4 regions of the Streptomyces sp. NPDC001220 genome follow, and region 1 is predicted to be linked to each of the others. Evidence: riboswitches for the same ligand, from Rfam matches in the RefSeq annotation. Region 1 holds a riboswitch; each other region holds the start of a gene.
What was found. Region 1 has a riboswitch for cyclic di-AMP ahead of ACWDGI_RS00930 (transglycosylase SLT domain-containing protein). Riboswitches for the same ligand answer to the same signal wherever they lie in the genome.
Positions count from the first base shown of each region.

Region 2: linked by a shared signal. The riboswitch ahead of ACWDGI_RS42550 (M23 family metallopeptidase) and the one ahead of ACWDGI_RS00930 (transglycosylase SLT domain-containing protein) in region 1 are both predicted to bind cyclic di-AMP.
Region 3: linked by a shared signal. The riboswitch ahead of ACWDGI_RS33590 (transglycosylase family protein) and the one ahead of ACWDGI_RS00930 (transglycosylase SLT domain-containing protein) in region 1 are both predicted to bind cyclic di-AMP.
Region 4: linked by a shared signal. The riboswitch ahead of ACWDGI_RS11145 (M23 family metallopeptidase) and the one ahead of ACWDGI_RS00930 (transglycosylase SLT domain-containing protein) in region 1 are both predicted to bind cyclic di-AMP.

Region 1 is NZ_JBSFJE010000001.1:188,062-191,032, reverse strand. Features, by position in the region: gene ACWDGI_RS00935 (hypothetical protein) at 361-552, opposite strand; cyclic di-AMP (ydaO/yuaA leader) riboswitch at 989-1,186, shown strand; gene ACWDGI_RS00930 (transglycosylase SLT domain-containing protein) at 1,190-1,678, shown strand; gene ACWDGI_RS00925 (HAD family hydrolase) at 1,688-2,494, opposite strand; gene ACWDGI_RS00920 (hypothetical protein) at 2,639-2,971, shown strand, end outside.
Region 2 is NZ_JBSFJE010000033.1:3,241-6,211, forward strand. Features, by position in the region: gene ACWDGI_RS42545 (PP2C family protein-serine/threonine phosphatase) at 1-349, shown strand, start outside; cyclic di-AMP (ydaO/yuaA leader) riboswitch at 618-775, shown strand; gene ACWDGI_RS42550 (M23 family metallopeptidase) at 785-1,822, shown strand; gene ACWDGI_RS42555 (aldo/keto reductase) at 1,978-2,949, shown strand; gene ACWDGI_RS42560 (PrsW family intramembrane metalloprotease) at 2,954-2,971, opposite strand, start outside.
Region 3 is NZ_JBSFJE010000016.1:151,804-154,774, reverse strand. Features, by position in the region: gene eno (phosphopyruvate hydratase) at 1-136, opposite strand, end outside; gene ACWDGI_RS33590 (transglycosylase family protein) at 577-1,278, opposite strand; cyclic di-AMP (ydaO/yuaA leader) riboswitch at 1,282-1,453, opposite strand; gene ACWDGI_RS33585 (transglycosylase family protein) at 1,653-2,669, opposite strand; gene ACWDGI_RS33580 (cytochrome P450) at 2,880-2,971, opposite strand, start outside.
Region 4 is NZ_JBSFJE010000004.1:105,421-108,391, forward strand. Features, by position in the region: gene ACWDGI_RS11140 (alpha-galactosidase) at 1-900, shown strand, start outside; cyclic di-AMP (ydaO/yuaA leader) riboswitch at 1,211-1,370, shown strand; gene ACWDGI_RS11145 (M23 family metallopeptidase) at 1,375-2,331, shown strand; gene ACWDGI_RS11150 (SGNH/GDSL hydrolase family protein) at 2,571-2,971, shown strand, end outside.

The DNA of each region.
Region 1 (2,971 bases):
CGCAGTCGGCGTCTCCCGCGGTCGGTGCCCCCGGGACAGCTCCATCTCCCTCCGGACGGCGACTCTCGTACCCCAGCCGCTCGAGGCGGTCGCCGGCGCCCGCCAGCCACGGACGGCCGCCATGACAACGACGCACGGCACGGCGGAGGTTCCGCCCTCACGGAGGACACGCGCGCGTGAACGGCCGCCTGCCGCAGCCGGGTCGGCGAGCCCGCCGACCCCGCCCGCGACGTGACCGGAATCATGCACAGCCGTCGCGTTCGAACTCCTGGCGCACTCCGAGGCGTTGGGCCGACCGGCCGCCTTCGAGCCACCCGGGCGGACAGAGCCGCCGAGTGTCGGCCTTCGCGCGACGCCCGATCAGCGGGACGCGCGCGTGCCCCGGCCCACACGCACCCGCGCGCGTACCCGGGCCGTACGGAGTTCACGGGAGGGCGAGAACGGAGGCGTACGCGACCGGATGAACCAGATGAGCGAGATGAGCCGGGTGAGCCGGGTGAGCCGGGTGAGCTGGGTGAGCTGGGTGAACGGACCCGCCGTCGCCCCGCGCACGGTCAGGCCCGTCTATGCACCCACGCCGAGCCGGAATTCCCTCCAATAACGCAATTCGGACAATCCGCGGAATTACCTGTGACGCGCGCCACTCCACTCGCCCCAATCGGGGCAATTCGCACGAATGGCCGCGGAGAGCTTTTCCGTCAACGGCTGGAAAAACGGATTCCGCGCATCCCTCTTGTCCGATTCGCCGTAATTGCCGTTTCGTGAAGTAGGTCACGTGGCCCTGAGTGCCACAGGGGCGGTAAGGCGACCCTTTCTCCCCTTCCCCCAGGGGCGAGTTGAGGCTTGGCAGTCGCAAAGGATCAAGTGCCCCATACGACGCAGATCAAGGTCAATCGGTGTGTTGTGTGAATCAGGTACTTGTTCCGGACATGTGCTCCGGCATACGTTCCGGCTCGCCGGGCGGACGCCGAATCCTGCCACCGCCCGTCGTGACCCATCGACGAGTCCATTCGCACGGCAGGAGCGGGGGAACCAGGTAAGTCGCCGGACCGGGCGACCGACGTCACCGACCGACGTCGTACCGGAACGGCTAGGGGTGAAGTCGCCTCGCCTCAGGGCGGTGCGGCCGGGCACTCCCCGGGCCCGAACCCGACAGCTCACCCCGCAGGCGACGGAGAGGAACCACGAGATGTCTGCTGCCGTTCAGCACCCCCGTCCCCGCCGTAACCGCATCGCCCGCACGCTCGCCGTCCTCGGTACCGGCGCCGCCGTTCTCGCCCTGCCGCTCATCGGGGCGACCGCCGCCTCCGCCGCCACTTCCACCGGCTCGACGGCCTCCACGACGCTCGCCGGGTACCCGAACAACCTCGACGGCTGGATCCGCGAGTCGCTCGCGATCATGGCCGAGAAGCACATTCCGGGCAGCTACAACGGCATCTACCGCAACGTGATGCGTGAGTCCTCCGGCAACCCGCAGGCCATCAACCTCTGGGACTCCAACGCGGCCGCCGGCATCCCGTCCAAGGGCCTGCTCCAGGTGATCGACCCGACGTTCAAGACCTACCACGTGGACGGGACGTCGTTCGACATCTACGACCCGGTCGCGAACATCACCGCCGCCTGCAACTACGCCGCCGCGCGGTACGGCTCGATGGACAACGTGCACGGCGCGTACTGACCGGCGCCGTCAGCCGAAGAGTCTCTCGAGGACGACGGCGATGCCGTCGTCCTCGTTCGACAAGGTGATCTCGTCGGCCACCGCCTTGAGTTCGGGATGGGCGTTGGCCATGGCCACCCCGTAGGACGCCCAGTCGAACATGGGGATGTCGTTGGGCATGTCACCGAAGGCGACGGCCTGTTCGGGGCCCAGCCCCAGATGGCCGGCGGCCAGCGCCAGCCCGGTCGCCTTGGTCACCCCGCACGGCTGGAGCTCGACGGTCCCCGGCCCCGACATGGTGACCGTCGCCAGCGACCCCACCACCGCGCGCGCGGTCGCCGCCAGCTCGTCATCGGACAGGGTGTGGTGGCGCAGCAGCACCTTGCTGATGGGAGCGCACCACAGGTCGTCGCGCCGGTCGACGCGCAGCGCGGGCAGCGTGGGGTGGGGCATCCGATAGCCCGGCTCGATGAGCGTGAGCCCGTCCACGCCGTCCTGGTCGACCGCCGCGTACACCTGCCCGACCTCGGCCTCGATCTTGCCGAGGGCGGTCTCCGCCAGCTCCCGTTCCAGGGTGACCGACCACAGCAGCCGCTCCGCGCCGGCGTCGTACACCTGGGCGCCCTGGCCGCAGACCGCGAGTCCCGTGCAGCCGAGGTCGTCCAAGAGGGGGCGCACTCTCGGCGCGGGGCGGCCGGTCACCACGAGATGCCGGGCGCCGGCCCGGCCGGCCCGCGCGAGCGCGGCGAGCGACCGTTCCGAGAGGGTGTCGTCGGCGCGCAGCAGCGTGCCGTCCAGGTCGGTGGCGATCAGTGCGTACGGGGTGGGTGCGACCATGATCAGAGAATACGGACAGCACGCCCCTGAGACTCACTGTGCGTTTCGGCCTCAAGTGGCGCCCGCCGTCCCGGTGATGGGGCGTTGTCAGTGGGGCGCGTTACGTTGGCGGTGGATCGAGGCACCGATCGGACGGGGGCGGGCGTGGTGACGGACGGGCCGGAGGACTTCCGGGCACATCTGCTGGAGGCGGCGACCGGGGCGCTGGAGCGGTTTCCGCGGGAGTCGCGGCCGGAGATCTACGCGCTGTCGTTTCGCATCTGGCGGGTCGAGGAGGACGACCGCAGACCGTACGTGGCGATCGGCTACAACACCGAGAGCCAGTACGCGGCCGAACGGAACCCGACGGACCCGGGCGAGGCGCGCTGGAACTACGCGTGCTGGCTCCTCGACGGCTTCGAGACGCTCGGCAACTGTCCCGAGGACCCGGTCGGTGGCGCGCTGTACACCGACGAGGTCCGGCGGCTCGGACTCTGG
Region 2 (2,971 bases), on a different contig from region 1:
CGTCAACCGCGGCCATCCGCCGCCCCTGCTGCTGTACGGCGACGGCAGGGTGAGCCCGGTATGCGCGCCCGAGGCCGCGCTGCCGCTGGGCATGGCCGGGTTGGGGGCCTGGCCGGACCGGGCCGCCGAGTACGCGTTCCCGAGCGGGGCCACGCTGCTGCTGCACACCGACGGCCTCTCCGAGGCGCGGGACGCGCAGGGCCGGTTCTACGACCCCGAGCGGCGGCTGACCGGCCGGGTCGTCACCGCACCCGGCCCGCTGCTGGCCCGGCTCGCGGCCGAGGCGCGCCGGCATACCGGCGGCGGCATGACGGACGACATGGCACTGCTCGCGGTACGCCGGCCCTGAGTGCGGTGACCGGTCCGTACGGGGGATCGTCACCCTCGGTGCACGGGCGACCGCCCTCCGCGTAACGGCTGAGTCACCATCAAAACGTGTGTGACTCCTGAGCCGAACAGAACGCATGGTCAACTCGACCGTTTTCGGCCGTTCATGGCAGGTAAGTCCATGCTTGGAAAGCTTAATGATCAAGGCGAACAGCTTGGAATCTGACAGCTGGGTCTATTAACGTTCGATAACGCAGCGCGGTCGTCCCAGCCGTCACCCGCGACGGCTCCGTGCGCACGCGCCGAATCCCGCAAGGGAACCGGGGAACCACCACCTTGGGGTGAATCGCACGGCTGCCGCCGCCAGAGATCGGCCGGTATACGCGCGTAGGAGACCTTCCTGCTCCGAACCCGTCAGCTAACCCGGTAGGCGGCGGAAGGAAAGGAGTGCGCCCGCGTGGCGTCCAACCGGCCTGCCCCGACAGCCCCGTTCGTGCCCAGCCAGCGTCAACCCGAGACCTACGGCTATGGCGGCTACCGCACCGACGAGGGCCCCTGGGAGGAGTGGAACCCCACCGAGGAGTCCCTCGCCCCGGTACGCGGCCGGCACCGGGTCGCCAAGCAGCGCGGCGGCGGCCTCGCCCGCAGCTCCACGGTCCTCGGCGTCGGCGTCATCGCCGCCGTCGGCGCGGGCGGCATGGCCAGCGCCAACACCGGCAAGCCGCCGGTCTCCATCTCGCTGCCCGACCTGCCGTCCTCCGTCGACTCCCTGCTCGGCGAGGGCAGTGGCCACCACGCCACCCAGACCGCCCTCAGCAGCGTCACCACGACGACCGCCACCGACGCGGACGACTCCTCCTCCGACGCCGGTGAGGCGCTGCGCAGCCGGATCATCGCCCAGGCCGAGCAGCAGCAGACCCAGCTCGACGTCAAGGCCACCGCCAAGGCCGTGGCCGCCGCCGACAAGGCGGTCTCCGACGCGGAGGCCAAGGCGGAGAAGGCCGCGGCCGCCAAGGCCGCCGACGCCAAGGAGCAGGCGCGGGCCGCCGAGAAGGCGCAGGCCGAGCAGAAGCGGCTCGCCGCGCTGGCCAAGCAGTACACGCTGCCGGTCGTCTCCTACACGATCACCGGCACCTTCGGGCAGGCCGGCTCCATGTGGGCCTCCGGCTACCACACCGGCCTCGACTTCGCCGCCCCCACCGGCACGCTGATCAAGGCCGTGCACAGCGGCACCGTCACGGAGGCCGGCTGGGCCGGGTCGTACGGCTACCGCACGATCATCACCCTGGACGACGGCACCGAGCTGTGGTTCTGCCACCAGTCCTCGATCGGCGTCAAGGTCGGCCAGAAGGTCGCCACCGGCGATGTCATCGGCCGCGTCGGCGCCACCGGCAACGTCACCGGCCCGCACCTCCACCTGGAGGTCCACCCCGGCGGTCAGGCCACCGGCATCGACCCGATGACCTGGCTGCGCGGCAAGGGCCTCAACCCCTGACGGACCCCAGGGATCCCCGGCGGCCCTGACGACAACCCCCCGACGTCAGGGCTGCCGGTCTGGTGTGCCCGGAGGCCGGCCGGGGCCTTCCGCTTTTACGAGAACTTCGCGTTGTGGCGGCATCGGTCCGCAGGCGGGCGATGTTGAACTGAGGCATGACCCCTTCTTCCGTTTCTCCCGCTTCCCATTCCCTCCGCAAGCTCGGCGCCTCCGACCTGGAGGTCTTCCCGCTCTGCCTCGGCGGCAACGTCTTCGGCTGGACCGCCGACGAGGCCACCTCCTTCGCCGTCCTCGACGCGTACACGGCGGCGGGCGGCAACTTCGTGGACACCGCCGACTCGTACTCGGCCTGGATCGAGGGCCACAAGGGCGGCGAGTCCGAGACCGTCATCGGCGAGTGGGTCAAGGCGCGCGGCAACCGCGACGACGTGGTGATCGCGACGAAGGTCAGCCAGCACCCCGATTACCCGGGTCTGTCGGGCGCCAACATCAAGGCCGCCGCCGACGCGTCCCTGCGCCGCCTGGGCACCGACCACATCGACCTGTACTACACGCACTTCGACAAGCCCGAGATCCCGGTCGAGGAGATCATCGGCGCGCTGGACGAACTGGTGCGGGCGGGCAAGGTCCGGCACATCGCCGCGTCCAACATCACCGCCGAGCGGCTCCAGGAGTCCCTGGACTTCTCCGACCGCGAGGGCCTCGCCCGGTACGTCGCCCTCCAGCCCCACTACAACCTGGTCTCCCGCGACACCTACGAGGGGCCCCTCCAGGAGCTGGCCTCCCGCACCGGTCTCGCGGCGGTCCCGTACTTCTCCCTGGCCTCCGGCTTCCTCACCGGCAAGTACCGCCCCGGCACGACGGTCGACAGCCCCCGCGCGGGCAGCGCCGCCCCGTACCTGGAGACCGAGCGGGGCCAGAAGGTGCTCACCGCCCTCGACGAGATCGCCGAGGCCCACTCCGCCCCGGTCCCCACGGTCGCCCTGGCCTGGCTGGCGGCCCAGCCCACCGTCACCGCCCCGATCGCCTCGGCCCGCACGGTGGCACAGCTCCCGGCGCTGCTGGGAGTCGCGGACCTGGAGCTGACGGAGCAGGAACTGACACGGCTGACGGCGGCTTCCGCCTGACGCACTAACTCCGGTACGGGTT
Region 3 (2,971 bases), on a different contig from region 1:
CGGTGGAGGCGCCGGACGGGACGGCGGCACGACCCGTGCTGCCGTCGTCGAGGCCGACCTCGACCTCGACCGTGGGGTTGCCTCGGGAGTCCAGGATTTCCCGGGCTACGACGACGTCGATGGACGGCACGAGCATCTCCTTCTTGGGATGTGACGCTGGTTGTGCGGGCGCACGCGGGCCTTGTCGGCCCTTGCTCAGCCTTGCGACTAGAGCCTAACCGCCCCGGGCCCGACAATCGGCCGACCGACCGGCCCGTGGACACACAGACGGTACTCATTGTTCATGTGCGGAACAAAGGGGGGTCCGATGAAGAACGGAAGAAGAGCGGGTCAAGAGGAAGACCGCGGGGGGGATCGCGAGGACGGCGCGAGGGACGGCGAGGACCGCGCCGCGAGGACGGCGAGGACCGCGCGAGGGTGGCAAAGAGAAACCCCGCCCCGGTGCGTACGGGGGAGAACGCACCGGGGCGGGGGCTCGTGGGGGACGGGGGTGACCCTCACGCGGTCTCCACTATGGGGACCACGGCTGTGCGGGCGCTGTGATTCAGCTGGCGCCCTCGTATTACGTCGGGCGCCTTACTTCAGGTGCAGCTGCTGGCCCGGGTAGATGAAGTCGGCGTCGTCGACGATGTCCTTGTTCAGCTTGAACAGCGTCTGCCAGCCGCCCTTGACCTTGTGCTTCTCGGCGATGGAGCTGAGCGTGTCGCCCTTGACGACCTTGTACTCGCCGTCGCCCTTCTTGACCTTCTTCCCGGTCGGGGTGGTGACGGTCTTCTTGGCGGCCGGACGCTCGGCGGAGCGGGAGGCGGCCTGGGTGTCGGTCGTACGGCTGCTCGTGCCGCTGTTCGCCGAGCTGGAGGAGGAAGACGAGGAGGAGGAGGAGCTGGTGCCGCCGCCGGTGTAGGCGGCACCGGACAGGCCCGTACCGCAGACCGGCCAGGCGCCCTTGCCCTGCGCGGCGAGGACCTTCTCGGCGATCTCGATCTGCTGCGCCTTGGTGGCCTGGTTGGCCTGCGCGGCGTACTGCGTGCCGCCGTACGCGGCCCAGGTGGAGGAGGAGAACTGCAGACCGCCGTAGTAGCCGTTGCCGGTGTTGATGGCCCAGTTGCCGCCGGACTCGCACTGGGCGACGGTGTCCCACTCGGAGGCGGTGGCGGCGGAGGCGGTGCCGGAGGCCATCAGCGGAGCGGCGATGGCGACACCGGTGACGCCGGCGAGCGCGGCGGCGCGGGTGGCCCTGGACGGACGGCGGTGCTTGCCCTTGCCGGAAAACAGCATGAAGGATCCCCTCACCGACGCCTGCGAGGTGAGCTGTCGGGTTCGGGCCGGTTGAGTTGCCCGGCCGCACACCTCACGGTGCGCGGCTTCACCCCGAGCCGGACACGGCAGTCTCAACTACCGGTCCCGGCACTTACCTTGGGTCCCCCGCTCCTGCCTACGGCGCTTGACGCGACGACTGTTCCCGGGCAGCCGCTGGCAGGACTCGGCGTTGCGACGGCCGGGGCTCGTGGTGACGAGCGGCCTTGACCGTAAACAGGCGATCAGGTGAATTTCAAAGATGATCAGGGCTTCTGAGACTCATCCCACACTTTCACCAAACCGGACATTTAACTTCGAAGTAGGGCGGTCGGAAGGTCCAACTCCCGCTACTTTTAGTCCGTTTCGCTGCCGAGTTTCAGGGTCTGACCGGGAGCGATGTCGTTCGGGTCGGCACCGATGTCCGCCTTGTTCGCGACATAGAGCGCATGCCATCCGCCGTCGAGGCCAAGGGAGTCGGCGATGGAGGCGAGGGTGTCGCCGTCCCGGACGGTGTAGGTGCCGGCGTCCCGGGAGGCGTGACGGCCGGAAGAAGTCACACTCTGACCGTTTGTCACGCTTTCGTCCGCCGAGCCGCCGCGATGCTTGCCGCCGCTACCGACGGCCCCCGTGTCGACCAGATCCCAGGAACTGCCCGTCTGCCACGAATTGTCCGAGTCATCGGCTTCGAGCACGACGGGATTCTCGCTCGCCTTCGAGGCGTTGGACCCCTTGGATCCCGACTTGTCCGCCTTCGTGGAGTCGGCAGGGGTGCCCTTGCCGGAGTCGTCACTCGCACTCGGGGACGGGGTGGCGGAGCCGGAGTCCGTGGCGCCCGAGGAATCCGACGAGGAGTCGGACGAGCCGGAATCCGATGAACCGGATGAATCCGAAGAACCAGATGAAGAGGATGAATCCGACAGCCCGGAGGACGAGTCGGAGGAGCCGGACGAGTCGTCCGATCCGCCGAGGCCGGTGTCGACGTTCACCGAGGCGTCGTCCGAGGAGAGCCCGGCGATCAGGGCGCAGGTCCGCCAGGGCTTGGTGCCCTGGTCCGCGAGGATCTTCTCGGCGACGGAGATCTGCTGCGAGCGGCTCGCCTGGTCCGGCGTGGCGGCGTACTCCTGGCCGCCGTACTCGTCCCAGTCGTCCTGGGACATCTGCAGGCCGCCGTAGTAGCCGGTGCCGGCGTCCATGCTCCAGGAGCCGCCGCTCTCGCACTCGGCCACCCTGTCCCAGGTGTTGCCGTCGGCCGCGTTGGCGCTCGCCGCACCCAGGAGCGGGATGGCGATGGCCGAGCCGGTCACGCCGGCCGCGACGAGGAGAGCCGGAGCCTGACGGGGGCGACGGTGACGACCGTTCCCGGAGAGCATGCGGAAACCTTTCGAGCGACAGCGGTGACCGGCGCGACGGGTCCCGCCGGGGCGCCGCACTTGATGGGTGAACGTATAGGCAGACGATCACTTGTCACAAGTTAATGCCGCGTAGATCACGTGAAGATCACAGAGTTGAACGCTGGTCATCTTTGCGGGTGGAGGGCCTGGTGAGGGGCCGACCGGGGGCCAGGTGGGCGCCTGTGGGGCTCATCGGCCGTCGGGGGTGAACTTCACGGGGAGCGTGCGCAGTCCGCGCATGATGAGGCCGCCGCGCCAGCGCAACTCGCTCTCCGGCGCCG
Region 4 (2,971 bases), on a different contig from region 1:
CGCGCACACCCCGACTGGGTGCAGTACCAGCAGGGACGAAAGCGGACGGAACTACGCAATCAACTCGTCCTCAACCTCGCCCGCGAGGACGTCCAGGAGTACCTCTGGGGGCAGCTCGACACCCTGCTGTCCAGCGCCCCGATCGACTACGTCAAGTGGGACTTCAACCGCTGCTTCACCGACGCGGGCTGGCCCGGTGAGCCCTACCCGCAGCGGCTGTGGGTCGACCACGTGCGCGGGCTGTACGCCCTGCTCGACCGGATCCGGGCGGCCCACCCGAACGTGGCCATCGAGTCCTGCTCCGGCGGTGGCGGCCGGATCGACCTCGGCATCATGAGCCGCACCGACGAGGTGTGGACCTCCGACAACACCGACCCGCTGGACCGGCTCGCCATCCAGCACGGCTTCAGCCAGATCCACCCGGCCCGGGTGATGTCCGCCTGGGTCACCGACAGTCCGAACCACCAGCTCAACGGCCGGGTCAGCAGCCTGCGGTTCCGCTTCGTCAGCTCCATGGCAGGGGCGCTCGGTGTCGGCGGGGACCTCTCGCGGTGGACCGAGGACGAGCTGGCCGAGGCCGGCCGCTGGGTGGAGCTCTACAAGGACATCCGGCCCCTGGTGCAGCGCGGCGACCAGTTCCGGCTGCGGCCGCCGACCGGCGGACTCAGCGCGGTGCAGTACACGCTCGGTGACGAGACCGTGGTCCTCGCCTGGCTCCAGGCGCAGAGCTACGGCGAGCCGATGCCGGCGCTGCGGCTGCGGGGGCTCGACCCGGCCGCGTCGTACGAATGCCGCGAAACGGGCGAAGTGCACCGCGGTGCCGTCCTGCTGCACCACGGGCTGCGTACGGAGTTGCGCGGCGACCTGGATGCGACGGTTCTCCGGCTGCGTCGCATCTGAGCCTTCTGTCCGAATTGGTGCCTTCATTGCAACTCGGTCCGGAATAAGGGGACGTGGCGTGACGTGCGTGAGGAGCGTCATATTCGTGACCGTCCGTCGCGCGTCATGTTCACGTAATTCCCGTGCTTTTCGGGGAGATTGGAAAAGCGCGTAAGATCGGAATCCACGGAGGGTGACCGGGAATTCCCGTAACGGATCAAGCGAAACTCGGACAGACGGAACCAGCCGCTTGTTCACGTGCGTCCTACTCGCTTACGTTCGCCACGCATCCGGACGGAATGCCTAATCCTGCCGCCGCCCGGAGTCCCCACACACACACTCACCCGTGCCCGGCAGGAGCGGGGGACCCACCAGGTATACCGCCTGTTCCGGTTCCCGGGACGGCTAGGGGTGTAGCCACGTCTTCCCGCGTGGCCGGGCAGCTCCAGCCCGAACCCGACAGCTCACCTCGCAGGCGCCGGAGAGGAATGCGTCATGCCCGCGAAGGGTAAGCACCGCCGCCCCAAGTCCCAGCGTTTCACCCGCTCGATGGCCGTCGCCGGAACCGGTGGCGCCGCGCTGGCTCTGCCGCTCATGGGGGCCACCGGCGCCCACGCGGCCACCTCGCAGTCCGTTTCCGAAAAGACCACGCAGTCGCTTCCGACCGTCGAGAAGACCGTCGTCCAGGATTCCGGCACCGGGAATTCCACGCGCCGCGTCTACACGGTGGTGCCCGGCGACTACCTTTCGAAGATCGCCCGGGATCACCACCTCGACGGCGGCTGGCACCGGCTCTACGCCGACAACCGGCAGGCGGTCGGCGACAACCCCTCGCTGATCCACCCCGGTCTCCGGCTCACGTTCGGCGGCCGCCACGCCGCGACGACGGACACCCCGAGCCCGGACTCCTCCCCGTCGCGGACGTGGTCCCACGCGCAGTCCTCCGCCCCCTCCTCGTCGTCCTCGAACGCGGCCTCGTCCTCGAACGCGGCCTCGTCCTCGAACGCGGCCTCGTCCGCGGACGCGCCGACGACGACCGCCTCCGGTTTCGCCCTCCCGGTGACCGGTGGCACCGTCGGTACCGGCTACCACGTGGCCGGCAGCATGTGGTCCAGCGGCTACCACACCGGCGTCGACTTCGTCGTCCCGACCGGTACCCCGGTCAAGGCCGTCGGCGCGGGCACGGTCGTCACGGCCGGCTGGGGCGGCGCCTACGGCAACCAGGTCGTCATCAGGCTCGCCGACGGCTACTACGCGCAGTACGGCCACCTGTCCGCGCTCTCCGTCTCGGTCGGCCAGACCGTGACCGCGGGCCAGCAGGTCGGCCTCTCCGGTGCCACCGGCAACGTCACCGGCCCGCACCTCCACTTCGAGATCCGGACCTCCCCCGACTACGGCTCCGACATCGACCCGGTCGGCTACCTCCGCGCCAAGGGCCTCGCCGTCGGCTGACCCGGAACCCCCACTGATCTGACACGCACTCCGAAGGCCGGACCCCCGATCCCCGGGTCCGGCCTTCGGGCGATCGACGCTTCAACGCCGTTGTTCGGAGGCTTATTCCTGGCTTGGTCGAGTATTTAGGCGTGTCTTATCTCACCGTTCGTCAACCCCTTATTACGGTCGCGTAGGTCACAGTCGAAGGTGAATCATGGTCCGACGTGGCAGACGATTCGAAGAGTGACAATGCATCAGTGATCGGGTCGTACGTGGCGGTGGGGGACAGCTTCACCGAGGGCGTGGGCGACCCCGGCCCCGACGGGGCGTTCGTCGGCTGGGCGGACCGGTTCGCGGTACTGCTGTCGGACCGGCAGCCCGAGGGCGACTTCGAGTACACCAACCTCGCGGTGCGCGGGAAACTGCTCGACCAGATCGTGGCGGACCAGGTGCCGCAGGCCCTGGAACTCGCTCCGGACCTGGTCTCCTTCTCCGCGGGCGGCAACGACATCATCCGCCCCGGCACCGACCCCGACGAGGTGGCCGAGCGGTTCGAGCGGGCCGTGGCCCAACTGACCGAGGCCGTCGGCACGGTTCTGGTGACCACCGGGTTCGACACCCGGGGCGTGCCCGTCCTCAAGCATCTGCGCGGCAAGAT